4 regions of the Streptomyces sp. NPDC014727 genome follow, and region 1 is predicted to be linked to each of the others. Evidence: riboswitches for the same ligand, from Rfam matches in the RefSeq annotation. Region 1 holds a riboswitch; each other region holds the start of a gene.
What was found. Region 1 has a riboswitch for cyclic di-AMP ahead of ACF1B9_RS33625 (C40 family peptidase). Riboswitches for the same ligand answer to the same signal wherever they lie in the genome.

Region 1 (7,127 bases):
GCCTTGCAGTCGTTGCGGTTGCCGGGCAGGGGCCGGCCGACCACCACGACGAGGCGGGTGTCGGCGTCGATGACTACCTGGTGATTGGTCGAGTACCGGTAGTTCTTCGACTGCTCGGCGACAGCGTGATCCCGGGTGGGTACCAGGGTGCCGTCCACGATCAGCACGGTGTCCTTCGCGAACCGCTTGCGGGGCTGGAGGGCGAGCATCGGCCCAAGGTGATCGATGATCCGGTCCGCCGCCGACTTGGAAACCCCGAACAGCGGGGCCAGTTGACGCATGGTCAGGTTCGTGCGCCAGTAGGCCGCGACCAGCAGCGCCCGGTCCTCCAGCGACAGGCTCCACGGCCGACCCCTGCGCACCGCGTCCGCACCCTCGCGGGGCTTTCCGCGTGAAAAGATGGGCGCGGACGGTCGCACAACACCCGCTGGGAACCGCGTCATGGACGCCGATTCCGACTTGCCCGCGTCCTGCCGAAAGCGGCGGCCTCCCGCACAGGACCGATGATCTCCCCCTGCAGGAGTCGCAGCGTGTCGAGGTGGTCTGCTGTCCAAATCACCCTCACCGCAGCAGAAGCGCCGCACCTGCCACCGTCTGCGGTCAGATCACGGTGCAGGGCCTCCTTGAGTACTTCGTTCGCCGCCGGTGGACTGACTTTGCGAGGAGAAGCCGCGAGGCTGCCGGTGTGCGGCCAGACGTCTCAAACCAAGCCACGATGGGCTCGCAGGCGCCCAGGATCGCGGCACGGGCGGCGGCTCGGTCACCTCTGGTTGGTAACCCGCGCGCGACCACAGCCGTAGCCCATTGCGCGGCGAAGCCTGGCCGGAACACGCTGGCAGGGCTTCGTCGCCTCACACGCTCTCTCACTGATCTATGACGGGAGCATGGCCGTGCGGGCCTGACCAGGCAGAAGCCCTCCCGGGCAGGAGGAATCGCGGCCGAGGACCTGGAGGAACTGACGGAGGAACACGTCGAGTCCGTGGTCGCCTGGCTACTTGTCGACGCCCGCAGGCGTGGCGGCCAAGCCGGCACAGGACTTCACCCCTCGACGGCCCAACCCCTCGGCCAACCCGCTCATGACTTGCCACCTGCGTGAGGCCGCGTACTCCCTGCAGCGGAAGCTGGAGCTGCGGAAGGTCCGGCTCTACGACGCGCGCCACTCGTGCCTCACGTTTCTTGCCGTCAACGGCGTGCCGGACGTCGCCCTCGCCGCATGGGCCGGGCATGCCAACGCCACCTTCACCAAGCGGGTGTACGTCCACCCGAGCCGCGAGGATCTTCGCGTCGCCTCGGACCACCTCGCTTCTCCACTCGGTTTCAGTGAGGGCGAAGCAGCCTGATGATCAAGACGTCTAGAGATTGCGATATCCGCTCTCAGCGAACAGTCAAAACGGCTTCTGACCTGGGACTTTTAGTGGATCACCAGGATCACGCCGCCATCATAACGATCTGTACGTCCTGTACATTTTTCACAGAGAAACCCACGCAGGCCCCGCACAGACCCGGAGGAGAGGTATCACCCATGCCGTTCCGTCCCAGCGCCCGCTACGTACTGCCCGAGTTCACCGAGCGCACGACCAGCGGAACCCGCACCTTCGACCCGTACTCCAAGCTGCTCGCCGAGCGGATCGTGTTCCTGGGCACCCCGGTCGACGACACCGCGGCCAACGACCTGATCGCCCAGTTCATGTATCTGGAACATGACGCTCCGGACCGACCTGTCTCGCTCTACATCAACTCCCGCGGAGGCTCGTTCGGAGCCATGTCCGCGATCTACGACACGATGGAGTACCTCACCTGCGACGTGGAGACCTTCTGCCTCGGCCAGGCCGGTTCCTGCGCCTCGGTACTGCTCGCCGCGGGCGCTCCGGGCCGACGGCACGCACTGCCGGGAGCCCGGGTCGTCGTACAGCAACCCGCGCTCAGCGAGCCGGTGCAGGGCCGGCCTTCCGACCTGGAGATCGAGGCCTGGGAACTGGAACGCATCCGCGAGATGCTCATCACACTGCTGGCCCGCCATACCGGCCGCAGCGCCGAGCAGATCGCCACCGACATCGAGCGCGACCTCATTCTCGACGCACCGGGCGCCAAAGCGTACGGCCTGGTGGACCACCTCACGCAGAACCGGAAGTCATCACTTCCCCCGCACGGCACGAGGTGAACGCCCGGTGCCGCCGCCACACTTGCCACAACTGCCCGCACTGACCCGCGCGGAGGGGGAGTTCGTCGACCGCTACCTCGAAGTCCTCGACCAGTTGGGCCGGATCAATCCGGCCCGCGGCAGCGACACCTATGGCGCGCTGCGCGCCGCGCAGGCACTGGTGTCCCGGGCGGGCGCGCTGCGGGATGCCCTCGCGTCGATGCATGAACGCGGCGAGGCGCAGATCCACACGGGAACCCTGGCGCGAGCCCTGCGCGTACTGGACGGGGAGCGGCGGGCAGGGCGCGTCACCCTACCCCCCGCTCCGCCGAGTTGATCAGCCTCCACCGGCCCCGCTGCCGCCGGGGCCCGGCCGGCTCCCCCGGCCCCGTCGGCAGCCGGGATTCGGCCAACTCCCGTATACGACACGCCCGGTGGGCACATCGAAATTCCTCGCTCGTTCGGCGTAGGAAGCCCCCCTCGCGCGGGATATCTCAACTTGCGCTTTTCAGATGACCAGTGATCGGAATCAATGATTCCACTGCTGGTACGGGACGGGTCCCGATGGGCGACCCCGCCACCGAATTCGTCACCTCCACCCGAACGGGTCAGTCGTGAGGAGCCTCACAAATCGCTGTTTCCACTCGGAAATCCGGCTATCGGTGAGTCAAGATCCCTGAGACGACAAGCCCCCGCCACCGCGACGGGGCGGTCCGGGCGGACGCCGAGTCCTGCCGCCGTCCGGATGCCTGGTCGACAGAAGTGGATCGGCAGGAGTGGAGGACCCGAGCACAACGGGTCGACCGGATCATCGGTCGACCCTCGGGGTGAAGCCGCCGAGCGCGGCCGGGCAACTTCGCCAGCCCGAACCCGACAGGTCATCCTTCACAGGCGGCTGACGAAGGGTTGCGCATGACTGCGCAGGTTCATGTCCCGTCTCTGCTCGTCCGGGCCGGTACGGCCTCGGTTCTGACTCTGGCCGCCGTCGGCGGCACCATGCTCGCCCCGGGCGCCACGCCGGAGGCCCAGGCAGCGACTCCCTCGATGAAGGCGCTGAACATCGCCGCGTCGAAGAAGGGGGCGCCGTACCGGTGGGGGGCCACAGGCCCCAACCGCTTCGACTGTTCGGGGCTGACGGTCTATTCGTTCAAGAAGGTGGGCAAGAAGCTCCCCCGCACTGCCCAGCAGCAGTACAACAAGACCCGCCATGTCTCGGCCTCGCACAGGAAACGCGGCGACCTGGTCTTCTTCCATTACGGTCGCAGCGTCTACCACGTGGGGATCTACGCCGGCCACGGCAAGATCTGGCACTCGCCGAGGACCGGCGCGGTGGTCCGGCTGGAGAAGATCTGGACGAAGAGGGTCTACTACGGGCGGGTCGGCTGACCCGCCCGGCGGATCCTGGCCGCCCTCCGGACTCGATCCGCCGGCGGAGCACCGTCCCGTGCCGCTGACCCGCTCGTCACCGGTGCGGGGGCGGTCACCCGGCCCGACGCGGCGCGCCCTGCGTCGCTCCCGCCCTCGGTCAGCCCTGCACGGGGATGCTCCAGGGAAGCGCGATCCAGACCGTCTTGCCGCCATCGGCGGTGGGGGTGACGGTGAGCCGGCCGCCGCACTCCTTGGCCAGACAGCGGATGATCACCATGCCGCGCCCGTTGTCCTGCTGAACGGCGGCAGGCAGCCTACGGGGCCAGCGCGGGTGGCTGTCCGTCACCCCCAGATACAGCTGTTCCTCCTGATCCAGTCTCAGTTCCACGGTGAAGGTGGGCGACTGCCCGAAGGTGTGCTGGACGGCGTTGGTCGCGAGCTCCGAGACGATGAGGCGGATACTGTCGGCGAACTCGGTGTCGGCGGTCAGGCCCCATTCGGTGAGCACTCGGACCACATGTTTCCGGGCCGCCGAAACCGAGGCCGGATCGCTCGGCAGAGTGAGGCTTGCTACTTGATGGTCTGCCATGGCGAGCCGTCCCTTTCCCACCCGGACCGACGCGGGATCGGTCCCGGTTGCGCTTCGCGCCAGATTGCCATCGATGCTGCCCTCCCCGACGGCGATCCACCAAGATATGCATATATCTGTCGCTCGATGCGGTGAACCCTGCCCCGCAAAACCGGATGCGGGCGCCACACTGTCCGCTCGGCACGAGAGGGAGGGAGGCCGCGCATGCAGTACGGCCCTGCGGTACGACGCCGCAAGCTCGGGGAGGAGCTCCGGAGTCTGCGCCACGCGTCGGGACTGACCAGTCGGGACGCCGCGCGGATGCTCGGCTGGCACCAGTCCAAGGTGAGCCGGATCGAGACCGGTGTCAGTGGGGTGCGCCCGGCCGATGTGGCCGGACTGATGGACGCGTACGGCGTGGACGACACCCGCCTCCGGACGCTGCTGGAGGCGCTGGCGGGCTCGGCCGGCGGTGGCGGCACCGGGTGGTGGCATGCCTATCGCGGTCTGATTCCTCCGCAGTACCGCGACTTCATCAGTCTGGAGTCGCAGGCGCGGACCGCGCGGACCCTGGAGACCTCGGTGATGCCGGGACTTCTGCAGACGGCGGACTACGCACGCGCAGTGACCCGGGCTTCGCTGGACGGTTTACCCGCCGGCCAGTTGGACTCCCTGGTGGAGGTGCGGCTCGCCCGCCAGGGGGTGCTGCGGACCGATCCGCCGCTGCGGCTGAGCGCGGTGCTCGACGAGGCGGTGCTGCGGCGCGAGGTCGGCGGGCGCATGGTGATGAGGAACCAGCTGCGCCATCTGGCTCGGGTGGCTCAACTACCTCATGTGGAACTCCAGTTACTGCCGTTCTCGGTCGGCGGCTACACCGGCCTCACCGGGCCTTTCGTTATCTTCTCATTTCCGAACACTTCTGATCTGGATGTGGTCGTTCTCGACCATTTGACGAGTAGCCTCTACCTGGAGCGGAAAGAAGACCTTGAGGCGTACAGCTCGGCCTTCCGCACCATGCAGGCACATGCGCTGTCGCCGCAGCACTCGTTGGACCTCATCGCCGCGATCGACCGCGACGGTCAGTGACCCCGGACTACCCGAGAGGGGCGTCATGTCGGATTGCCTCACAAAGCACGAGTTACGGTGGCGGCGCAGCAGCCGCAGCACGGGCATGAACAACTGCGTGGAGGCCGCTCCGTTCGGTCACGGGCGGCTGGCCGTGCGGGACTCCAAGGACGTGTCCAGGCCACCACTGCGGTTCTCCGCGGCGGCCTGGACCACCTTCGTCTCCGGCCTGAACCGGCGTTCGGCCGGCTGACGGGTACGACCGCCCACAGAGGCGGTCCGCCCACAGGATCGGCCGGCCGATGGCGGGAGGTTCCGAGGGGGGAGGTTCCGAGGGGAAGTCCGCCCCCGCATTCGTCCGGCTGACAGGCAGGACCGTCCACGGAGGAGGTCGGTCGGCGGAAACGGTCGATCGGCCGTCAGGGCCGGCCGGCGGGGGCGGTTCGCCGCACGACCGCCACAGCCGTGGCGATCTGTTCGTCGGTCAGGTCCGCCCGCGCCGTCAGCCGCAGCCGGGAGACGCCGTCCGGCACCGAAGGCGGCCGGAAGCAACCCACCGCGATGCCCGCGGTGCGGCAGTCGGCCGCCCAGCGCACAGCCGCCTCCGCCGAGGGTGCCCGCACCGAGACCACGGCCGCGTCGGGGCGTGCGGCGGTCAGTCCGGCCGCCGTCAGCCCCTCGTACAGCGCGGCGGCCACGGCCCGGGCCCTGGCGGCGCGCTCCGGCTCGCGACCGAGCAGCCGCAGGCTGCCCAGGGCGGCGCCGGTGGCGGCCGGTGCCAGGCCCGTGTCGAAGATGAACGTACGGGCCGTGTTGACCAGGTGGTCGATGACCGTGGCCGGACCGAGTACCGCTCCGCCCTGACTGCCCAGGGACTTGGAGAGGGTGAGTGTGGTGACGACTCCCTCGCCGCCGGCAAGACCGGCGGCGGCGAGCGCACCCCGACCGCCCTCCCCCAGCACACCGAGGCCGTGCGCGTCGTCGACGAGCAGTGCGGCGCCCTCCGCCCGGCAGGCATCGGCCAGTTCGGGCAGTGGCGCGGCGTCGCCGTCGACCGAGAAGACCGAGTCGGTGACCACCAGCGCGCGCCCCGCGTGTGCCCGCAGAGTCTTGCGCACGGCATCAGGATCGGCGTGCGGCACGACGGCGGTCTCGGCCCGGGAGAGCCGGCAACCGTCCACGATCGAGGCGTGGTTGCCGGCGTCTGAGACGATCAGCGAACCACGGCCGGTGAGCGCGGTGAGGGCGGCGAGATTGGCCGCGTAGCCCGAGGACAGCACCAGCGCCGCCTCGAAGCCACAGAAATCGGCCAGTTGATCCTCGAACTCGGCATGCAGCGCGGTGGAGCCGGTCACGAGCCGCGATCCGGTCGCGCCCGCACCCCACCGGTGCGCGGCCTCCGCCGCGGCGGCGGTGACCTCGGGGTGCCGGGTCAACCCCAGATAGTCGTTGCTCGCGAGATCCAGGAGCTCCGGTTCGGCGGGCCGGGGGCGGAGCGCGCGGACGAGTCCGGCGTCCACACGGCGGCGCGCCTCGTCGTCGATCCAGTCGAACGGGTCGAAGGGCATGAGCGGTCCCTTTTGTAGGCAGCTCACAGAGGCTAACCGGGGGCGCAGCCGGTCATGATGTGGCAATACACACACCCTCGACGCGCGCTGTTGTCCGGTTCCTCCTTGGCCGCGGGCCGTGCCGTAGGCCAGGATCAACGCCATGGACCTCCTGAACACGCTGGTGGACAAGGGACTGCGGCGCGAACTGCCGACCCGTGAAGAAGCTCTCGCCGTGCTGGCGACCTCGGACGACGATCTGCTCGAAGTGGTGGCCGCGGCCGGAAAGGTGCGCCGCCAGTGGTTCGGGCAACGGGTGAAACTGAACTATCTGGTCAATCTCAAGTCCGGGCTCTGCCCCGAGGACTGCTCGTACTGCTCGCAGCGGCTGGGCTCGAAGGCCGAGATCCTCAAGTACACCTGGCTGAAACCGGACGAG
Region 2 (7,127 bases), on a different contig from region 1:
GCCGCGGCCGGTGCGAGCAGCGCCTCGGTCGAACCGGGCACCGCTTCCCCGGCCCAGCCCGCCGCCTCCTCCGCGGCAGGGATTCCGGACGATCTGCGCGCCGCCTCCTTCGAGCGGCAGCGCAGGCTGCGCCAGGAACCGCGCTTCCCCGGGGGACCGGCCATCGACCCGGCCGGATCGCATCACGAGCGCCGGATCCGCAGCTTCCAGCCACGCCGCAGCCGCGTCACGCCCGGCCAGGAGGACGCCCTGCTGCGGCTCTGGCCGAAGTGGGGCCTGGACATCGACGGGCAGCGCGTCCTCGATCTGCCCGAGCTGTTCGACGGGCTCCCGGCCGTGTTGGAGATCGGTTTCGGGATGGGTGAGGCCACTGCACAAATGGCGGCCGACGACCCGGGCACGGGCATTCTCGCCGTCGACGTGCACACCCCCGGCCAGGGCAATCTGCTCGGCCTCGCGGACCGGAACGGCCTGACCAACATCCGAGTCGCGAACGGTGACGCGATCATCCTGCTGCGCGAGATGCTGAAGCCCGACTCGTTGGACGGGCTGCGGGTGTATTTCCCCGACCCGTGGCCCAAGAAGCGCCATCACAAACGACGGCTGATCCAGCCGGAGTTCCTGGATCTGGCGGCCCAGCGGCTGAAGACGGGCGCCGTGATCCACTGTGCGACCGACTGGGAGCCGTACGCCGAGCAGATGCTGGAGGTGCTGACCGCGCACCCCCTCTTCGAGAACACCCGAGCGGACGGCGGCTTCGCGCCGCGGCCGGCGTTCCGGCCGCTGACCCGGTTCGAGGGGCAGGGCCTCGGCAAGGGCCATGTCGTGCACGACCTGCTTTTCGCCCGCCGCTGACGTCCACCGCTGTCGTTCACCGGTGGTGACACCGGCTTCCGGTGTCGTCCACAGGTGGTGGCACCTGGCCTCCGGGCGGGAGCCGACCGACACGGCGCCCCATGGCCAGGTGTCAGTGCTGCTCGTTAGGGTCATCAGGTGGTGTCCGACGGGTCTGTCCAGCAGCCGCAGTCACAGCCGGCCGTCCCTCTGCTCGAGGAGCAGCGGGTCGGCGAGATCCTGGCTGCGGTGCCGGAGCGCAGGCACTGGCGTTACCGGCCCCGCCGCGTCGGCATGGTGTGGCGCAGCAGGACCTTCCGCATCGTGGCCGTGTTCACGGTGCTGGCGCTGTGCGGCCTGGCGATCCTGGCCCTGGTCCGTGACCAGACAGGCACGGAGGGGTTTCTCGTCGGTCTGGGCCTCGCCGTGCTGCCCGTCCCGCTCCTGATGGCGGCGTTCCGCTGGCTGGACCGGGTCGAGCCGGCACCCTGGCGGAATCTCTTGTTCGCCTTCGCCTGGGGTGCGTTCGCGGCCGCCCTGGTCGCGATCCTCGCGAATTCTTTCGCGACCCACTGGATAGCCACGGCCACCGCCGACCCGTCGCACGCCGACACCCTCGGTGCCACGGTCATAGCGCCGGTCGTCGAGGAGAGTGCCAAGGCCGCGGCCGTGCTGCTGATCTTCCTGTTCCGAAAGCGGGAGTTCAACGGGATCGTCGACGGCGTGGTCGTCGCCGGCTTCACCGCGAGCGGCTTCGCCTTCACCGAGAACATCCTCTACCTGGGCAACGCCTTCGGCGAGGACCAGCAGATCGGCACCTCGGGCGTCGTCTCGGTGACGGCCGCGACGTTCTTCGTCCGGGCCGTGATGTCACCGTTCGCGCATCCGCTCTTCACGGTGCTGACCGGAATGGGCTTCGGGCTCGCCGCGGCCAGTGCGCGGCGGCGTCGGATCCGCCGCATCGCTCTGCCGCTGTCGGGCCTCGTTCTCGCGATGGGCATGCATGCCTTGTGGAACGGATCGGCGGCCGTCGGACCGTACGGCTTCTATGCCGTGTACGGCGTGTTCATGGTCCCGGCCTTCGGCCTGGTGACCTGGCTGGCGATCTGGTCGCGCCAACGGGAGCTCCGTACGCTCTCCGCCGAGCTGCCGGCCTATGCGGCGGCCGGCTGGCTGACGCCCGCCGAGCCGCTCGCCCTCTCATCGATGCGGGCCCGAGGCATGGCACGCGACGCGGCACGCCGACGACACTCCCTCGCAGCCCCGGGAAACCGGACGAGCCCGTACGGGCCCGCACACGCGCCGCCATCGCCGACGTCGCCGGCCTTCGGGCCGGGGCCGGGACAGCCGCAGGCACACACGTCGGTGTACGGACCGGGATACGCGCCGGCACACGGGCAGGGGTACGCGCCGGGGTTCGGGACGGGACACGGGCAGGGGTACGGGTACGGGACGGGGCGTGCTCCGGCGAGCGGACCGTCGGCCCAGGCCGGGGCTCGTGCCAAGGCGCAGGCCAAGGCCCACGGCAAGGCTGCCGCCCGCACCGTCGCCGAGTACGAGTCGTTCGCGACGTCACTGGCCTCACTGCGCAGGCAGGCCCGTCGCGGAACCGTGGGGGCGGACTTCGCCGAACGCGAACTGGAGCTGCTGCACCATCTCTGGCAGCGCAGGGACGTGGCCGCTCCCGCCCTGACGTATGCGGCGCAGGCGACGGGCCGCCTCCACCGGCCGCCACCGGGCCCGTACGCTCACCCGTTCCCGCCGCACACGCCGTACGGCGGCCACGGCTACAACCCCTATCTGGCCCCGCACCAGCCGCCGCAGCGGAGCCAGTAGGGCCACGCTCGGCACCGAAGCGTCCGTCCGCCGCACGAGGAGGGCGGTGGACGGGCCGACCGCGGCCGGGCGCTGAACCGTCCCGCTCGCGCGAACGCCCCGGCAGCGCTGTGCTCCCGGGGCGTGAACGGGCGACCCTGTCCCTGGACGACCGTGTCAGGCGGATGCCTCGGTGAGTTCCGCCAGGTCCTGTTCGGTCAGCCGGAGGTCGGCGACGGCCACCAGCGCGGGCAGCTGCTCGACGGTGCGGGCCGAGGCGATGGGCGCGACGACGGTGGGCCGGGACGCGAGCCACGCCAGCGCGACGGTCGCGATCTCCGCGTCGTGCTCCCGCGCGACCTTGTCGAGCGCGGCCAGGACCTTCTGTCCCCGCTCCGACTCCAGGTACTGCCCCGCCTTCTCGGCCCGAGCGCTCTCCACCGAGGCACCCGGACGGTACTTGCCGGTGAGGAACCCGGAGGCCAGGGCGAAGTACGGGACGGCGGCGAGCCCGGCCCGAGCGGCCGTCTCCTGGAGTTCGCCCTCGTACGTGTCGCGGGAGACCAGGTTGTAGTGCGGCTGCAGGGCCACGTAACGGGCCAGCCCCTCGCGCTCCGAGAAGTCCAGGGACGCCTGGAGCCGCTCGGGGCTGATGTTGGAGGCGGCGATCTCCCGGACCTTGCCTTCCTTCACCAGCTGGTCGAGGGCGGTGATGATCTCCTCGACCGGGACGGTCTCATCGTCGAAGTGCGTGTAGTAGAGGTCGATGTGGTCGGTGCCGAGCCGACGGAGCGACTCCTCCGCCGCGGCCTTGATGTTCGTGGCGGCGAGCCCCTTGTACGAGGGATGGGCGCCGACCTTCGTCGCGACGACGATCTCCGACCGGTTGACGCGTGCCGCGAGCCACTTCCCGATGACGGTCTCGGACTCGCCGCCCTCATTGCCCGGGATCCAGGCCGAGTACGCGTCGGCGGTGTCGATGAAGTTGCCGCCCGCCGCGGCGTAGGCGTCCAGCACGGCGAACGACTGCGCCTCGTCGGCCGTCCAGCCGAAGACGTTGCCGCCGAGTGCGAGCGGGAAGACCTGAAGGTCGGAAGGGCCCAGCTTACGAAGAGAAGTCATATGTGGATCAACGGACACCAGCGGGTCCGCTATTCCGGCAGCCGACCCTTCAGGCAGGCGCGCCGGTCCGACCGGCCCGCAGTCCCCACCGGCCCACCGATCCGCCCGGCCGCCGCTCCGGCCGGTCTCCAGGCCCCTGCCCGGTCCATTGCCGTGCCCTGCGCGTCGTTCCGTCCCCCGCCTCGTTCCGTCCGGGCCGTCCCTCGGGCCGGAGCAACTGTGCCGACACACCGGCAGCCCTGACGCCGGGGGGAGCGTCAGGGCTGCCGGGGTTCAGCGGCCGGCGAACCGGCTCGGGTCATGTGGGCCGCGAGGCGGCCGGCCGATCAGGGGTTGAGACCCTTGCCGCGCAGCCAGGCCATCGGGTCGATGCCCGTACCGGCCGGGGTGTGGACCTCCAGGTGGAGGTGCGGGCCGGTCACATTGCCGGTCGCTCCGACCCGGCCGATGGTGTCACCGGTCGTGACCTTCTGGCCGACACTGACACCGATCGAGGACTGGTGGCAGAACCACAGCTCCGTACCGTCTTCGAGCTCCAGCACCGTGCGGTAGCCGTACGAACCGGACCAGCCGGCCGACTTGATGGTGCCGCCGTGTATGGCCTTGATCGGGGTACCCGTCGGCGCCGCGAAGTCGAGGCCGGTGTGGTAGCCGGAGGACCACATCGAGCCGGCCTCGCCGAAGGTCGAGGTGATCGTGTACGAGGTGGTCGGGATGGCGTAGCTGGCGGCGAGCTTGGCGAGCCGCAGCGCCTCCGCCTTCTTCTTGGCCTCTTCCTCCGCCTTCTTCTTCTCGGCGGCGATCTTGGCCTCGGCCGCGTCCTGCTGCTTCTTGGCCTCGGCGGCAGCCTTCTCCGCGGCCGCCTTCTCCTCGGCGGCCCTGGCCTCGGCGTCGGCGGCGTCCTGCTGCTGCTCGGCCTGCTGGAGGATACGGGCACGGAGCGCCTCGCCCGCGTCCGTCGTGCCCCGCTGGGCCTCGGCGGTGGTGATGCCGGCGGTGGTCAGCGGCGCGGACGCGGCGACGGCCTCGGCCTTGTCGGCTTCGGACTCGCCGGAGAACAGGGAACCCACACCGGGAAGGGACTTGGCGTCGGGCAGGTTGTCCGCGATGGAATCGGGAAGCGAGATGGAGACCGCCGGCTTGCTCTGCGCGGTGGCAATGCCGCCCGCACCGACCGCCGCGATGACGCCGACCCCGAGCACGGTGGAGCTACGGGCAAGTCCGTTGCGCTGCTTGGCGACGCGGTGCTTGCCGCGCACAGGGCGGACGGACTCCTCGGTGGGGTTCCACTCGTCCCGGCTTCGTTCGGGCTCACCGTCGCCGTCGGCGCAAAAACCCCTGCGGAGCTCTGCCGAGTCGCCGGACCCACGGAACTCACCGGACCCGAACTCACCGGACCCGAACTCGCCGGTGAAGTCGGCGCCCGGCTCGGTGCCGTAGCCGGTGCCGAACGCCGTTCCCGTCCCGGTGGTTGCGTAACCGGCGTCGGAAGCGAAACCGGGGCCGTACCCGAGGCCGTAGTCAGAACCGGAGCCGAAGTCGGCACCCGGGACGAAGTCGGAGGTGAACCGCGCGGGGGCCTCGGGGGCAGGCTTGTTGGACGCCACTTGGGCGCACTCCTTTCCTTCCTTCTCGCCTACCGGGTTAGCTGACGGGTTCGGAGCAGGAAGGTCTCCTACGGGCGCCTCTGCCTCTCACGAGACACAGGTGTCCGATTCACCCCATGTAGGTGGTTCCCCGGTTCCCTTGCGGAATTCGGCGCTCGCGCACGGTGCCGCCACTGACGACGGCTGGGACGACCGCGCTGCGTTATCGAACGTTAATAGACACCCGGGCCCGATTCCAAGCTGTTCCCACTGATCGTTCCGGTCTTGGCCTGGACTTTACGGGACATAGCCGGGTGGAATCGGATGAGTTGATCGCCCCTCAGCCATTACCCAGTTTCTGACGTTGCGTCAAATGTTATGCGGAGCGGTGCGCTTCGGTTACGGACGGTGGCATGCCGTGCCCGGGACTCCGCCCGGTCCGCACCACACACCCGCCCCACCCGTCACATCGTGTCCAGTCCCACGATCTTCACTGTCCTGCGCCGGTGCGGCTGCCCCTCCGCAGGACGTACGACCGCGAGCAGTGCCATGTCGTCGGTCGTCTCGCCGCCCGTGTGCCGCCGCACGTCGTCGGTCAGGGCGGACAGCAGTTCCTCGGGTCCCGGAAAGATCCGCCCGCGCAGCCGCGCCGCCGGATCGTAGAAGACCCCGTCGGCGTTCCGCGCTTCGGAGAGACCATCGGTGTAGAGGAGCAGAGTCGTCCCCGCCTGCAGATCCCATTCGTCCGCCCGGTCGGGCCACACCCCCAGATCCATCCCGAGCGGCAGCGCGGGCACCGACGGCCCCAGCACATCCAGCGCCCCGTCCGGATGCAGCAGGATCGGCTCGGGATGGCCGCGGTTGACGATCCGCACCCGCGACAACCCGGGCGGGATCTCGGCCAGTACGGCGGTGATGAAGCCCTCGACCGCGTCCAGCCCGCCCCGCCCCGTCCCCTCTCGCGCCAGCGCCCGCTCCAGCCGCTGCGCCACACCCTCCAGCGAACGTTCCTGCTCGGCCGCCTCCCGGAACGCACCGATGATCACCGCCACCGACTCCACGGCGTCGAGCCCCTTCCCCCGTACGTCCCCGACCACCAGCCGCACCCCGTGCGGGGTGTCCGCCACGGCGAAGAGGTCACCGCCGACGAACTCGTCCGCCTGCGCCGCCACGTACCGCGCCGCCACATGCAGCCCGCCGATCCGGTCGGACGGTTTGGGCAGCACAGCCCGCATGGCGGTCTCCGCGATCACCCGCGCGGAGGCCAGTTGCTCGTTGCCGCGCCGCACGACCCCGTTGATGACGACCGCGAGGACCGACACGGTGGCCAGGGTGAGCAGCTCGATCAACGGCACGACCTGCGGCAACGTGTTGCTGTGCAGCCGCAGCGTGATGATGGCCAGGATCGAGGCGACGGCGGTGAGGATGGTGCCGGACAGCGAGAAGAACGGCGCGGCGATCAGCGGCGCGGCCACGAACAGCGGAATGGCGGTGAAGGTCGGCGGGGTGAGGGCGTCGAACACCAGCCCACCGAGGATCATCAGGGCGGGCAGGGCGCGGACGAACCGCCGGGTACGGACACCGCCCCTGGCATGTCTGCCGCGCCGCTTCAGCCGCTTCCACACCTGTGATCTCCTGCCCGGTACGCGCTCGGCTGCGGACGGTGCCGCGCCCCACCCCCAGGCTCACCGGAGCAAGGGCGCGCGGCGACTCCTCATCGGCCAATGGGGGTACGCGCGTGGTCCAGCTCACACACCACCCGTCCTGCCT
Region 3 (7,127 bases), on a different contig from region 1:
GCTCCGACTCCCCGTGTTCCGACGATGTGGTGGCGACGTCCTGCTCCCACCTTGACCGCTCAGGGGTGCGCCTGCTCGGTCGCCGGGCCGACGGGCGGTCCCCGCTCAGGCGATCGGACCCCGGAGCGACCTGCCCGCCGCGAGGGCAGACTGGTGGGGAAGGGTTCGTCCGCTCTTCGTCCACGGAACACGGCCGAGTCCACGCGGTGACCCTCGGGGTTGCGGCGCCCCACACGGCGCGTGCTCGTCGCTTCTGTCCGGAGCAGGCCATGACCGCAGTCCAGGCGTCCAGGCGCAGTCCACGTTCCCTCATCGCGCCGGCCGGGGCCGTGGCTCTCGCCGCCGCCTCGATCGGCCTCTGGGCCAGCACCGGTTCCACGGCACGGGCCTCCGCTCTCCCGGCCCCCGATCATGTGGTGGTCGTGGTGATGGAGAACCACGCCTACACCCAGGTGATCGGCAGCTCCAGCGCCCCGTACATCAACAACACGCTCAAGGCGGGTGGCGCGAACCTCACCCGGTCCTTCGGGCTCTCCCACCCCAGCGAGCCGAACTACTACATGCTGTTCTCGGGCTCCCGTCAGGGCCGCAACGACGACAGTTGCGTGTGCGTCGGTTCCCTGTCCGCACCCGATCTCGCGTCCGAGCTGATCGCCGCGGGAAAGACCTGGGCCAGCTACAACGAGACGCTTCCCAGCCAGGGTTCGACCGTCTGCAGAAGCGGCGACTACGCCCAGCAGCACAATCCCTGGTTCGGGTTCGCCAATGTACCGACCAGCACCGCGAAGGCCATGACGCAGTTCCCGGCCGACTTCACGAACCTGCCGAAGGTGTCGTTCGTCGTGCCGAACCTGTGCAACGACATGCACGACTGCTCGGTGGCCACGGGCGACACCTGGCTCAAGAACGAGCTGGGCGCCTATGCCGCCTGGGCCAAGACGCACAACAGCCTTCTGGTCGTCACGTTCGACGAGGACGACGAGCTGTCGGGCAACCGCATCCCCACCATCCTCTACGGAGAGCACGTCATCCCCGGCAGCTCCAGCGGTGCCACCTACAACCACTACGACGTTCTGCGCACCCTGGAGGACCTGGCCGGGCTGACGACCCACGCCGGCCACGCGGCCTCGGCATCCGACATCACCGGTGTCTGGAACTGACAGCGGTGCGCGCTTCGGACTCCAGCGGCGCCGAAGCCGCCGTGCCCGGCACCTTCCTGGCGCCGGGCACGCTTGCTGATGACGTCCCCCGTCGCCCCGGCCTGTCCGGGGTCACGGCTCGGCGGCCGGAGCGGGAACCCGGTCCCCGCCCCCGTCCTCCGGTGTGGTCAGGACTGCGCGTCCTCCGGAATGCTGACCAGCCATCGGGTCTCCCCGCGGGGGCGCAGGTACAGCACCCAGTAGAGCGTGGCGACCGCCGTGATCCCGCCGGTCCACAGCAGGTACTCCGTCTCCTGCTGGGCCAGGATGTACGCGAGCACGACGATGAGCAGCACGGGGATCGCGGGCCACAGCGGCATGCGCCAGGCCGGCGCCTCACGGTGCGCGCCGCGGCGGCAGAGCAGGGCTGCGACCGCGACCAGCAGATACATGCCGGTGACGGAGACGCCGGTGACGCCGTACAGGGTGTCGAGGTTGACGAAGCAGAGCGCCGCTCCGGGAACGCCGACGACCAGCGTCGCCACCCATGGGGAGCCGAACCGGCCGAGGCGGGACAGCGCGGCGTTGACCGGCTCGGGCCAGGCCTTGTCGCGGGCGGAGGCGAACAGGACCCTTGAGTTCTGGATGACCATGACGATGCCCGCGTTGATGATCGCGAGAGCGACGCAGAGGCTGACGAACGTGCCGACGGCCGAGTTGGACCAGGCGGCGACCATGGTGTTCAGGTCCCCGGAGGTCAGGGCCGCGAGGTCAGGGGCGCCGAGCGTGATGGCGATGACCGGGACGAGGATGACCGCCGTGGAGATGGCTAGCGTGGCCAGCACGGTACGGGCGACGTTGCGCCGCGGGTTCTCCAGTTCCTCCGAGAGGTAGACGGCCGTGGAGAAGCCCTGGGTGATGAAGAGCGCGATCGCGAGCCCGGAGACCACCATCATCGCGGTGACCGTGGAAGTCGTTCCGCTCGACGAGGCGACCGAACCGTGCACCAGCGCGGAGGCCCCACGCTCGGAGTGCGCGAACCCGAGAACGGCGACGACGCCCGCCGCGATCACCTCCAGAACGAGGAAGATCCCGGTGATCCACGCGTTGGCGCGCAGGTCGAGGAGACCGGCGAGGGTGGCGAGCACCATGACGCCCGCGCCCGCGGCGGAGGCCGGAATGTGCACGACGGGGGCGAGGTAGTCGGCCGTTCCCATGGCGATGACCGGGGGCACGATCATCACGACCAGCAGGGAGAGCACGAAGACGAGCCACCCGGCCAGCCGTCCTGCCATGGTCGACACCATGGCGTACTCGCCGCCCGCGCTCGGAACGAGGGTGCCGAGCTCCGAGTAGCAGAAGGCGACCGCGATACAGAGCAGTGAGCCGATGGCGATGGTGAGGGCGGTGTATGTGCCGAGGCTGGAGAACAGGTCCGGAACGACCACGAAGAGGGTCGAGGCGGGCGTCACGCAGGACAGCGTGAGCAGTGTCCCGCCCACGACGCCGATGGAACGCTTGAGCTTCTGTGGGGTGGGGCCGGTCGCCGGCGCGAGCGCCTGGGGAGCGCTGAGCGTTTCGGTCATCGTGCGATTCCGATCAACAGGTGCGGTGTCTGAGCACGGGAGCGGTATCGCCTCCAGACGAGGACGTGGTGAGTGGTTTCATCGCTCCCAGCGCGACATGCAATCCTGACGAGTTCCGCAGGTCAAGAGCTGTTCACCTTCGGAATTCGTTGTTTCGGAAGCAGGATCCGACTGTTTGGTGTTAAGAGTGCGTCAATCTGTTGGGAATCCGCGGGTACGGGAACCGCAGCCGGATCCCGGGGAAAGTTTTGCCCGTTCCGCATTCCGGAAGGGTGGGCGCCGTGAAGCCGGGTGCCGCAGGTCGCGCATCCACCGTCCTGGTGCCAGCCTGGATACATGGCTTGGGCGTCATGGACGACTCGCGGTGTGTTCTCCGGGCACGGTGGCGTGCTCACGGAAGAGGTCGGCGTCCTGTCGGGGGATCTGACTGTTCACACGACCTGGGCCGATGACACGGCCCAGGTGACGGTGCAATACACAGGGGCGATCGACTGGTTCACCATGTCGGGCAGTCCGGTGCCGTGCTGCTCGGAGGATGACAGCCGGCGTCTGCACGACGCGGTGGTGCGGTCCGTTCGGGAGGGGGAGGCGGCCACGGTTCCCAGACCGCCGCCCCGGAGCTCGGAGCGGCCCACGGAGAGCGCCCAGGATTGACGGTCACGTCGCCGGGCGCACGGTGGGACGCGACGTAGCGCGCGGGAACGCCGAAAACGGCGTCCAGGCGGACGACGGTACGGACGCCGTGGGACGGCCCTTGGGACGTGTCTTCGAAACTGCCGCCTGCCGTGCGACACCAGCCCAAAGACACGTTCTAGGATCCTCCGCATGAGCGGAGCGTTCAGCGGCTGGACAGAGCAGGCATTCGAGCTGCTTCTGCAGTTGGAGGGTGCACCTTCGCGGGAAGCGCGCGAGAAACTCCGGAAGGACCGGGAACGCCTGGTCCGGCAGCCCATGATCGCCTTGCTGAACGATGTGGCGGACGCGGACCGGGCGTACGAGGACTTCTCCGTCTGGGGTTTCCGCAAGGATCCGTGGTGGTGGCAGCATCAAGCGGCGGAGATCCGGATCGCGCGCAATGTCCGGATCGGCCTGCGCTTCGATCTCGACGGGCTCCGGATCAACGGCGGCTGGGATTATCCGGATCCGGGGCAGATCCCGTTGTTCCGTACGGCAGTTGCCGCGCGGGAGAGCGGACCGGAGCTGGTGCGCGCCGTCGAGGCCCTGCAGGCGCGAGGGTACGAGATCACCGGTGACGTCATGCAGCGCGTACCGCGTGGTCACGACGCCGGTCATCCGCGCGCCGCTTTCCTTCGGCACCGCTCGGTATCCGCCGCCCGTCCCCTCGGCGGGGACTGCGCACAGCACACAGCCGCGCTGGTCGACTCCGTGCTCGTGGCGGCGGAGGAATTGGCGCCCCTGCTGTCCTGGCTCGCCCGCCATGTGACCGTTCCGGGCTCCTGTCGGCCTGTCACATGACATCGCCGCCGCGTGCGGCTCTTGCCGACGAACCGCCGAAAGGCGGTCCCTGACCGGTGGGTGGTCCGTTGCCGGGAGAAGTCCCGGCCTCTCGCCACCCGTCGGTCCTGAACCACCTTTCGGTGCGGCTGTGCGTCAGTACGCCCCGAAGACGTTGTCGATCGAACCGTACTTGTCGGCGGCGTAGTTGCACGCTGCGGTGATGTTGGCGACCGGGTCGTAGCTGTCCATGGACGTGCCGGGCACGTGGTAGGCACGGAACGTCGGGTCGATGATCTGCAGAAGGCCCTTGGAGGGCGTTCCCGCGGCAGCGTTCGAGTCCCAGTTGTTGATGGCCAGCGGGTTGCCGGAGGACTCGCGCATGATGTTGCGGTGGATGCTGTCGTAGCTGCCGGGGATGCCGTGCTGGGCCATGACGGCCAGCGCCTCCCTGATCCAGCCGTCCAGATTGTTCGCGTACGTCGCAGATTTTGCCGCCGGGGTGGTCGCGGCCGATACAGCGGCGGTTTTCACGGTGGACGCGGCGGGGGTGGCTGCCCCGATGGTGAGCGTCATGCCCGGGACGATCAGTCCGGGATTGTCGCCGACGACCTTTCGATTGTCCGCGTACAGCTTCTGCCAGCCACCGCTGAGGGAATGCTCTTTCGCGATCTTGGAAAGGGTGTCTCCGGCGATCACGGAATACGTTGCGGGCGCAGCCTTCTGTACGGAAACCACGGCCTTGGAGGCGGTGGCGGCCTGCGCCGGCGCGGCGGAGGCGAAGCCGGCACCCACCAGCGGAAGTACGAGGGCGACTCCGCCGGTGGCCGCGGCGATGAAGCCGCGGGTCAGCGAAGTGGACTTGCGACGATCGCGCTTACCCGTTATGGACATGCTGAATTCCTCTCCGTCGCCTGCGAGGTGAGCTGTCGGGTTCGGACTGGAGATGTCCGGCCGCACACGAATGCGACTTCACCCCGAGCCGTTCCGGATACCGGACCGGCGGCTTACCTGGGTCCCCCGCTCCTGCCGTACACGAGTGGGTCGGGTTCTCGGACGGCGGCAGGATTTGGCGTTCCGTCCGGATTGACGGTGACCGTAGGCGAGAAACAGCGAAAGGAACAAGCCCCCATTTCTGGATCACATTTCATTCGCAAGATCGATTAATGGAATTCGCAGTAATCAACCTCACACCGCGCGGCTGAATTCCCTTGCACAGAAGGGAAGTGCACCGGTCACCGAGACCTTCGAACCCCCGAACGTGACGCGCACCACGAAGCCGCAAAAGGGACATTTCTTTTGGCATCCAAATGGTGCAGCAGGTAGAGAAAGTCTCTTTAATGACGAAATTAATCATTTTGGATAAATCGGTCATGCAGTGACATTCGACTGCTTACTCGAAGGCTCTTCGCTCCTGCACACCGCTCAGCGGACCGACCACGTCCGAAACGGCTCCGTCACCCCGGGGCTTTGCCTTTCGTCCTGCGGCTACGAAGCCCCCTTCACCACAAGCACTGAGCATCGAAGGCCTCCAGGAGGATCGGCTCAGCGAGGCGCGCGACCGCCATGAGGAAGCCGCGGACGCGATCCGTGATGATGCCGAGATCCGTGCTGATGCTGGACGAGCCGACGAACAACCTCGACATCGCCAGCGTGCGGCAGCTGACCGGTGCACTCGCGTCCTACAAGGGTGCGTTGCTGATCGCGAGCCACGACCTGCCGTTCCTCGAATCGGTCGGCATCACCCGCTGGCTTGTCCTCGGGGAGGATCTCCAGGACACCACCGCGGAGGAGGTGGGCGACCTGCTCGCGGCGTCGGCAGCGGGCTGAGCAGTCAGGTGGCTCCGAGGAACACGCACAAGAGGGGGTGCGGGCCGCGTGAGGCCGAGGCCCACACCCCCACAGGGGTCAGAGCCTGGCGATGATCTTGTTCATCTTCTCGATCTCGGCCGTCTGGGTGGTGATGACGGCATCGGCGAGTTTCTTCGCGTCGGCGTCGCCGCCCTTCTCCCGCTCGGTCTCGGCCATGGTGACCGCGCCTTCGTGATGACCGACCATGAGCTGGGCGAACTTCTTGTCGAAGTCCTTGCCCCTGGCTGCCTCAAGGCCGCTCATGTCCTGGTCGGACATCATCCCGGGCATTCCGGGGCCGTTCGAACCATGGTCCATGCCGGGCATGTCACCCATGGAGGCAGAGGCCGCGGGCAGCGGCTCGCCCCAGGACTTCAGCCAGCCCTTCATGGTGCTGATCTCGGGGTCCTGGGCCTTCTCGATCGCTGCGGCCAGTGTCTTGATCTCGGGGTCGGCGGCCCGGCCGTCGGCCAGCTTCGCCATCTCGATGGCCTGCTGGTGATGCGGGATCATCTGCTGCGCGAACTCCACGTCCGCAGCGTTGAACGTACCGCCGGGAGCGGCCGACGCGGCGGCAGTGGCGGAGCCGTGGTCCATGCCGGGCATGGACGAGCTGTCGGACTTGGAGCTTTCGGAGGAGCCACAGGCCGCCAGCGTCAGAGCGAGCGCGGCGACGGTGCCGACGGCCGCGAGCGCGCGGCGACGGGTGGCGGTGGACGAAGAAACGGACATCACACGTTCTTTCCAGGTGGATTGCGCCACTTCGGTGGCGCGCGAAAGGGACAGGAGAATCCGTCCGGCCGGACGGCCGGGAGCGGCGAACACCTGTCACGTCCGCGCGACGCACACCTGGAGCAGTAGATCCCTGCCGGCGAACGGCGGCCCCCGCCGTGCCGGTCCGCGCACCTCCGTGCACCGTCTCCCGGGCATCGACAGGGCCAGGACCACCAGGCCCAGCGCCATGAGCAACGGCAGCAGCCGGTCGCGCGCATGGGTGAATACGCACGACTCACCGCTCGTCCCCGGCGTGACGGCTGCAGCGTGCGCCGGGCCGGGCTCGTCCGGCACGGCGGTGTGGGCTGCACTCGTCGTCATC
Region 4 (7,127 bases), on a different contig from region 1:
AGACACCGTCGCCCTCGTCAGGCACCCGCCATCGTCGTCGCCGCGGGCGTGACCGGCTCGGCCATCGCCATCCCGCTGCTCGGCGCGGCCGGTGCGCACGCGGCCGATGCCACGACCTGGGACCGGGTGGCCGAGTGCGAGAGCGGCGGCATGTGGAGCGCCGACCTCGGCAATGGCTTCTACGGCGGCCTGCAGTTCTCGCCGGAGACCTGGAAGGCGTACGGCGGCGAGTCGTACGCCCCGCGTGCCGACCTCGCCAGCCGCGCGCAGCAGATAGCCGTGGCCCAGAAGGTCCTGGCCGACAAGGGTCCGCGGGCCTGGCCCAGCTGTGCGGTCATCTCCGGTCTCGCGGCGGACGGGGCGCTGCCGGGTGTCGACCCCGGGATCGCGCCCTCCGGCGAGCCGACGAACGGTGCGGAGCCGGCTGACGACGCGTCGGCCACTCCCTCGGATGCCGCCACGCCGGCGGACAGGGCCGGCAGCACCTCGGGTGCCCACGGCAAGCCGGCGGGCAAGAAGGGCCACTCCGCGAAGCCTTCGGCCGCCGAGTCGGCCGCCCCGTCCTCGCATCCGTCCCCCGACGCGTCCGATTCACCCCGTACGTCGGACTCGTCCAATGGTGTGAGCGGCAAGCATCGCGGCGCCCCGGCGCCCGAAGGGAGCCCGGACGCGAACGGCGGCGTCGACCGCGACTCGGGTCGCCATGCCTCCCGCGGTGGCGGCGACGCCCGCGACGCCCGCGACGCGGACGACGCGGGCGCGTCGGCTGCCGACGGCGCGTACACCGTCCGTTCCGGCGACAACCTCTGGGCGATTGCTGATGCACAGAAGGTTCCCGGCGGCTGGCCCGCGCTCTATGAGGCCAACAAGGGGGCGGTCGGCTCCGACCCGGACCTCATCCTCCCTGGCCAGAGCCTCCGTCTCGATGTGAAGGCCGACTGAGGGCAGTCTGAAAATCGGCTAATAGGGCCTCAAAAACCGGGGTAGTTCAGGGACCTATGTCCACTTATGTGTAAGTGAGACATGGGTCTCTTTGCGTCAACGGCGTGTCGCGCCCGGGGAGTCCTTCCGTATCGCCTCCGACCTGCGAAAACGACGGTTCCTCAGATGCAAGTAAGGGCTGATTGTCTGATGTGTCCATCTTTGAATGTGGGGTTGCCTGTGTTTACGGTCGGAACCGCTCGCACCGCGGGCCCCGTTGACCGTCACGCCGAATCCTGCCGTCGGTCGAAGGGAACAGACGCGTAAAGCGCCGTAGGCAGGAGCGGGGGACCCAGGTAGGCGCCGGCCCGATCGTCGAAAGGCGGATCAGGGGCGGCTTGGGGTGAAGTCGCGTGCTAGGACGTGCGACCGGGCAACTCACTTGGCCCGAACCCGACAGCTCACCTCGTAGGCGTCGGTGAGGAGAAGTTCCATGCTGTTTTCCAGCAAGGGCAAGCACCGTCGCCCGTCCAAGGCCGTCCGTGTCGCCACGCTCGCCGGTGTCGCCGGTACCGCAGTCGCCGTCCCGCTGATGGGTGCGACCGGTGCCTCCGCGGCCTCCGTCGCGACCTGGGACGCCGTCGCGCAGTGCGAGTCCGGTGGCAACTGGTCCATCAACACCGGCAACGGCTACTACGGCGGTCTGCAGTTCTCGCAGTCCAGCTGGGCCGCCGCCGGCGGTACGCAGTACGCCCCCCGTGCCGACCTGGCCACCAAGGCTCAGCAGATCGCCACCGCCGAGAAGCTCCTCGCCATGCAGGGCCCGGGTGCCTGGGGCTGTGCCGGCGCCGGCAACCTGCGCAACGACGGTGTGGACCCGGGCGTCGACACCGGCTCCTCCTCGAAGACCGACTCCGGCGCCACGCAGCAGCAGAGCGCCCCGGCCGCGCCCAAGCAGCAGTCGCAGCCGGTTCAGCCGAAGAAGGCCGAGCGCACCGAGGTCCCCGCCACCAACCGCTCGGACCGCTCCGCCGCCCCGCAGGCCGAGTCGAAGAAGACCGTCACCACCCCGACCGGCGAGAAGGTCAAGAAGGGCGACGGCGAGTACAAGGTCGTCTCCGGCGACTCCCTGAGCAAGATCGCCGCCGACCACAAGGTCAAGGGCGGCTGGCAGCACCTGTTCGAGCTGAACAAGGACATCGTCAAGGACGCCGACCTGATCTACCCGGGTCAGCAGCTGCACCTGACGAAGTAGTCCGGGACCTCTCCTCCCTGAGCACCCCGGCCCGGCGCGCGTTCCCCCGTACGCGCCGGGCCGGGGTTTCCGTGTGACCCCTTGCTTCCGCGGGGCGCGTCACCTGTATGTGCGGCGGCTCCGTCCCGGCGGGGCGCGTCGTCCTCGTATCGCGTCCGTACGGGCGGGGGCCGGCCCCCGCGGGGCGGGTTCCGGAGGTGGCCACGGCAGTGCGTGATCGTTCAACTTCTGTAGTTACTGGGCAGTAAAATTCTGGCTGTTCGCCCCGTAATGCTCGCTCTTGGGTCCTTTTTCGTCCCAGGGGACGGGCGGTCGTCCGACTGAGCGGGCCGGGCCGGTTAGGCTCTTGTCGCAAGGCCAAAGTGACCCTGCACAACCAGTGTCATATCCCAGAAGGAGATGCCTCGTGCCGTCCATCGACGTCGTCGTAGCCCGGGAAATCCTCGACTCCCGGGGGAACCCCACGGTCGAGGTCGAGGTTGGCCTCGACGACGGCAGCACGGGCCGTGCTGCCGTGCCGTCCGGCGCCTCCACCGGTGCGTTCGAGGCCATTGAGCTTCGCGACGGTGACCCCAACCGCTACCAGGGCAAGGGCGTGGAGAAGGCCGTCCTCGCCGTGATCGAGCAGATCGGCCCGGAGCTCGTGGGTTACGACGCGACCGAGCAGCGGCTGATCGACCAGGCGATGTTCGACCTGGACGCCACGGAGAACAAGGGCTCGCTCGGCGCGAACGCCATCCTCGGTGTCTCCCTGGCCGTCGCCCACGCCGCCTCCGAGGCCTCGGACCTACCGCTGTTCCGCTACCTCGGCGGCCCGAACGCGCACCTGCTGCCCGTTCCGATGATGAACATCCTCAACGGTGGGTCGCACGCCGACTCCAACGTGGACATCCAGGAGTTCATGATCGCCCCGATCGGCGCGGAGTCCTTCTCCGAGGCCCTGCGCTGGGGCGCCGAGGTCTACCACACGCTGAAGAAGGTCCTGAAGACCAAGGGTCTTTCGACCGGTCTCGGCGACGAGGGCGGCTTCGCGCCGAACCTGGAGTCGAACCGTGCCGCCCTGGACCTCATCGTCGAGGCCATCAAGGAAGCCGGCTACGTCCCGGGCAAGGACATCGCGCTCGCGCTCGACGTCGCCGCCTCGGAGTTCTACAAGGACGGCAAGTACGAGTTCGAGGGCAAGTCCCGCTCCGCCGCCGAGATGACCGAGTACTACGAGGAGCTCGTCTCCGCGTACCCGCTGGTCTCCATCGAGGACCCGCTGTACGAGGACGACTGGGCCGGCTGGAAGGTCATCACCGACAAGCTCGGCGCCAAGGTGCAGATCGTCGGCGACGACCTGTTCGTCACCAACCCGGAGCGTCTGGCCCGCGGCATCGAGGAGGGCTCCGCCAACGCCCTGCTCGTCAAGGTCAACCAGATCGGTTCGCTGACCGAGACGCTGGACGCCGTCGAGCTGGCCCAGCGCAACGGCTTCAAGTGCATGATGTCCCACCGCTCCGGCGAGACCGAGGACGTCACCATCGCCGACCTCGCCGTCGCGGTGAACTGCGGCCAGATCAAGACCGGCGCCCCGGCCCGCTCGGACCGCGTCGCCAAGTACAACCAGCTGCTGCGCATCGAGGAGATCCTCGACGACGCCGCGGTGTACGCGGGCCGCTCGGCGTTCCCGCGGTTCCGCTCCGAGAGCTGACCGGCGCAGCACTCCGAGAACTGATCGGCACAGCGCTCCGCGAACCGATGAGCGCGGCGCTCCGCGAATCGTCAGGCGCGGCAAGGGCTGACCGCAGGCCCTCACGGGCCAAAGGCACCGGCCTCCGTTCGTCCCCGCACTCGGTCCCGTACCGTGTGCGGGGACGGACGTGCGTAATGGGGAGGCGGAGACATGGCCGCGAAGGACCGGGACCGGTTCTCCACCTCGACCCGGCTGCGGCTGCTCGGTGAGCAGACCGCCGCCCGCGTCTACCGGTCCCAGAACCGCCGTCAGGCCCGTCGCTCCCGGCTCACCGGCCGGGCGGCCTTCCTCGCCCTCGTCGTCTGCTCCCTGGTGGTCGCGCTCGCCTACCCGATGCGGCAGTACGTGTCGCAGCGCGACGAGATCGCCGACCAGGAACGCCGGGCGCAGGAGGCCCGAGCCCGCACCGAGGAGCTGCGTGACGAGAAGGCGCGCCTCCAGGACGACGCGTACATCAGGCAGCTGGCCCGCAAGCACCTGCACTACCTTCTCCCCGGAGAGACCGGTTATACGGTGATCGACCCCGACGCGGTCAAGGAGCGCAACGGCGAGACGGACGATTCCGGCCGGCCGTGGCACTCCAACCTCTGGGACGGCGTGGACAGCGCCGACCGCGACTGACTTCCTTCATCCCCTCTGCAGAACCGCAGTTCGAGCAGCCCGATCAGAACCTAGGCAGGCATGGAAACCCCCCCTCCGCAGACCGAGTCCACCGCGCCCACCGAGGCGGACATCGCCGCGTTCCAGCAGCAGCTGGGCCGCCCGCCGCGCGGGCTGCGCGCGATCGCGCACCGCTGCCCCTGCGGCAATCCGGACGTGGTCGAGACCCAGCCCCGGCTGGAGGACGGTACGCCGTTCCCGACGACGTACTACCTGACGTGCCCGCGTGCCGCGTCCGCGATCGGCACGCTGGAGGCGAACGGCGTCATGAAGGAGATGACCGAGCGCCTCGCCACGGACCCGGAGCTGGCCGCCGCGTACCGGGCCGCGCACGAGGACTACATCGCCCGGCGCGACGCCATCGAGGTCCTTGAGGGCTTCCCGAGCGCCGGTGGCATGCCGGACCGGGTGAAGTGCCTGCACGTGCTGGTCGGGCACTCGCTGGCCGCCGGGCCCGGAGTGAACCCGCTGGGCGACGAGGCGATCGCGATGCTGCCCGAGTGGTGGCGCAAGGGGCCGTGCGTTTCGCCGTGCGGCGTGCCGGACGAGGACTGACCGTTCCCCCTCCGGGGGCTCCGCCCCCGGACCTCCGCTCCTCGATCGCCGGAGGGGCTTGAACGGGGGCTCTGCCCCTGACCCCGCTCCTCGATCGTCGTAGGGGCTTGATCTGGGAGTACTTCATGACCCGCGTGGCCGCCATCGACTGCGGTACCAACTCCGTCCGACTGCTCGTCGCCGACGCCGACCCGGCCACCGGCGAGCTCGTCGAGCTCGACCGGCGGATGGAGATCGTCCGCCTCGGCCAGGGCGTCGACCGCACCGGCAGGCTCGCGCCCGAGGCCCTGGAACGTACATTCGCCGCCTGTCGCCGGTACGCGGCGGTGATCAAGGAGCACGGGGCGCAGAAGATCCGTTTCGTCGCCACCTCCGCTTCCCGCGACGCGGAGAACAGGGAGGACTTCGTCCGTGGTGTGCTGGACATCCTGGGCGTCGAGCCCGAGGTGATCAGCGGCGACCAGGAGGCGGAGTTCTCCTTCACCGGCGCCACCAAGGAGCTCGCGGGCCGCGATCACCTCGCGAAGCCGTATCTCGTCGTGGACATCGGCGGCGGCTCCACCGAGTTCGTCCTCGGCGACGATCACGTGCGGGCCGCGCGCTCCGTGGACATCGGCTGCGTCCGCATGACCGAGCGGCACCTCGTGCACGACGGTGTCGTGAGCGACCCGCCGGCCCCCGACCGGATCGCCGCGATCCGCGCCGACATCGACGCGGCCCTCGATCTCGCGGAGGAGAGCGTTCCGTTGAGCGGGGCCGCCACTCTCGTCGGTCTCGCAGGGACGGTCACCACGGTCGCCGCGATCGCCCAGGGGCTGGAGAAGTACGACTCCGAGGCGATCCACCACTCCCGGATGACCCTCGAACAGGTCCAGGGGATCACCGCACGGCTCCTCGCCTCCACCCACGCCGAGCGCGCCGCGATCGGTGCGATGCATCCGGGGCGGGTCGATGTGATCACCTCCGGGGCGCTGATCCTGCTGGCCGTGATGGAGCGGACCGGGGCCCGGGAGATCGTCGTCAGCGAGCACGACATCCTCGACGGGATCGGCTGGTCGATCGCGTAGGTCAGCTCTGGCGAGGGGCGCCCCCGTGAGGTGCTCATGCGCACTCCGGCCTGCACTTTTGAGCCTTCATGGGCCGGCCGAGGGGCGCATTGTGAGACCCGTCGCGACAAAGTTCGTGAACTTCTTCACAAGGAATTCGGCCCCATGGAGGGCAGTTCTGGCCCGTATGGGCACTCAGGGTCGCCTGCGGGGTCGTTCCGTGTCGGTACGGGGCTGTTCCGGGCGCGTTGCCGGAGTGTGGATCGGGGCGGTGGTTCACCGCGCTCCGGGGCTCAAGGGCCAGCTCACAAGCGGTGAACAACGTTCGCCCCGGTGCCGCGGTTCCCTGCCGGCGTCATGACCTCGGTCACGTGGGTGGCGCAGTGTAGCAGAGGGTCGGTCATATCTTGTGAAGGGGCTCACGAGCCCGCCCTCCGAGGGGGGTGGATACTCGATGCCATGAGCACCACGGAGCGTCCCAGGATCCTCGTAGTAGGCGGTGGGTACGTAGGCCTGTACGCAGCTCGACGCATTCTGAAGAAGATGCGCTACGGAGAGGCGACCGTCACGGTCGTCGACCCGCGCTCGTACATGACGTACCAGCCCTTCCTCCCCGAAGCTGCTGCCGGCAGCATCTCTCCTCGGCATGTCGTCGTCCCGCTGCGACGCGTACTGCCGAAGGCCGAGGTGCTCACAGGCCGCGTCACGACCATCGATCAGGACCGCAAGGTCGCCACGGTCGCGCCGCTCGTCGGCGAGGCCTACGAGCTGCCTTTCGACTACCTGGTCATCGCGATGGGCGCGGTCTCCCGCACCTTCCCGATCCCCGGCCTCGCCGAGCAGGGCATCGGCATGAAGGGCATCGAGGAGGCCATCGGCCTGCGCAACCACGTCCTTGAGCAGCTGGACAAGGCCGACTCGACGACCGACGAGGACGTCCGCCGCAGGGCGTTGA

Region 2: it holds a riboswitch for cyclic di-AMP, as region 1 does, so the genes downstream of both, ACF1B9_RS33175 (M23 family metallopeptidase) here and ACF1B9_RS33625 (C40 family peptidase) in region 1, are expected to answer to the same signal.
Region 3: it holds a riboswitch for cyclic di-AMP, as region 1 does, so the genes downstream of both, ACF1B9_RS14985 (transglycosylase SLT domain-containing protein) here and ACF1B9_RS33625 (C40 family peptidase) in region 1, are expected to answer to the same signal.
Region 4: it holds a riboswitch for cyclic di-AMP, as region 1 does, so the genes downstream of both, ACF1B9_RS21705 (transglycosylase family protein) here and ACF1B9_RS33625 (C40 family peptidase) in region 1, are expected to answer to the same signal.

What each region holds. Positions count from the first base shown of each region.
Region 1 is NZ_JBIBYR010000035.1:39,820-46,946, reverse strand. Features, by position in the region: partial or broken gene ACF1B9_RS33645 (transposase family protein) at 1-380, opposite strand, end outside; gene ACF1B9_RS33640 (hypothetical protein) at 996-1,340, shown strand; gene ACF1B9_RS33635 (ATP-dependent Clp protease proteolytic subunit) at 1,523-2,161, shown strand; gene ACF1B9_RS33630 (hypothetical protein) at 2,169-2,477, shown strand; cyclic di-AMP (ydaO/yuaA leader) riboswitch at 2,877-3,049, shown strand; gene ACF1B9_RS33625 (C40 family peptidase) at 3,053-3,526, shown strand; gene ACF1B9_RS33620 (ATP-binding protein) at 3,666-4,097, opposite strand; gene ACF1B9_RS33615 (helix-turn-helix domain-containing protein) at 4,302-5,162, shown strand; gene ACF1B9_RS33610 (DUF397 domain-containing protein) at 5,188-5,394, shown strand; gene ACF1B9_RS33605 (8-amino-7-oxononanoate synthase) at 5,561-6,709, opposite strand; gene bioB (biotin synthase BioB) at 6,852-7,127, shown strand, end outside.
Region 2 is NZ_JBIBYR010000034.1:16,983-24,109, forward strand. Features, by position in the region: gene trmB (tRNA (guanosine(46)-N7)-methyltransferase TrmB) at 1-855, shown strand, start outside; gene ACF1B9_RS33165 (PrsW family glutamic-type intramembrane protease) at 997-2,670, shown strand; gene ACF1B9_RS33170 (aldo/keto reductase) at 2,827-3,771, opposite strand; gene ACF1B9_RS33175 (M23 family metallopeptidase) at 4,098-5,378, opposite strand; cyclic di-AMP (ydaO/yuaA leader) riboswitch at 5,390-5,542, opposite strand; gene ACF1B9_RS33180 (PP2C family protein-serine/threonine phosphatase) at 5,822-6,982, opposite strand.
Region 3 is NZ_JBIBYR010000008.1:51,944-59,070, forward strand. Features, by position in the region: gene ACF1B9_RS14965 (alkaline phosphatase family protein) at 270-1,160, shown strand; gene ACF1B9_RS14970 (APC family permease) at 1,328-2,725, opposite strand; gene ACF1B9_RS14975 (hypothetical protein) at 3,062-3,379, shown strand; gene ACF1B9_RS14980 (DUF2461 family protein) at 3,551-4,201, shown strand; gene ACF1B9_RS14985 (transglycosylase SLT domain-containing protein) at 4,337-5,074, opposite strand; cyclic di-AMP (ydaO/yuaA leader) riboswitch at 5,079-5,265, opposite strand; partial or broken gene ACF1B9_RS14990 (ABC transporter ATP-binding protein) at 5,789-6,010, shown strand; gene ACF1B9_RS14995 (DUF305 domain-containing protein) at 6,089-6,763, opposite strand; gene ACF1B9_RS15000 (hypothetical protein) at 6,860-7,127, opposite strand, start outside.
Region 4 is NZ_JBIBYR010000013.1:132,413-139,539, forward strand. Features, by position in the region: gene ACF1B9_RS21700 (transglycosylase family protein) at 1-942, shown strand, start outside; cyclic di-AMP (ydaO/yuaA leader) riboswitch at 1,241-1,411, shown strand; gene ACF1B9_RS21705 (transglycosylase family protein) at 1,415-2,176, shown strand; gene eno (phosphopyruvate hydratase) at 2,583-3,869, shown strand; gene ACF1B9_RS21715 (septum formation initiator family protein) at 4,062-4,532, shown strand; gene ACF1B9_RS21720 (DUF501 domain-containing protein) at 4,593-5,126, shown strand; gene ACF1B9_RS21725 (exopolyphosphatase) at 5,252-6,193, shown strand; gene ACF1B9_RS21730 (NAD(P)/FAD-dependent oxidoreductase) at 6,632-7,127, shown strand, end outside.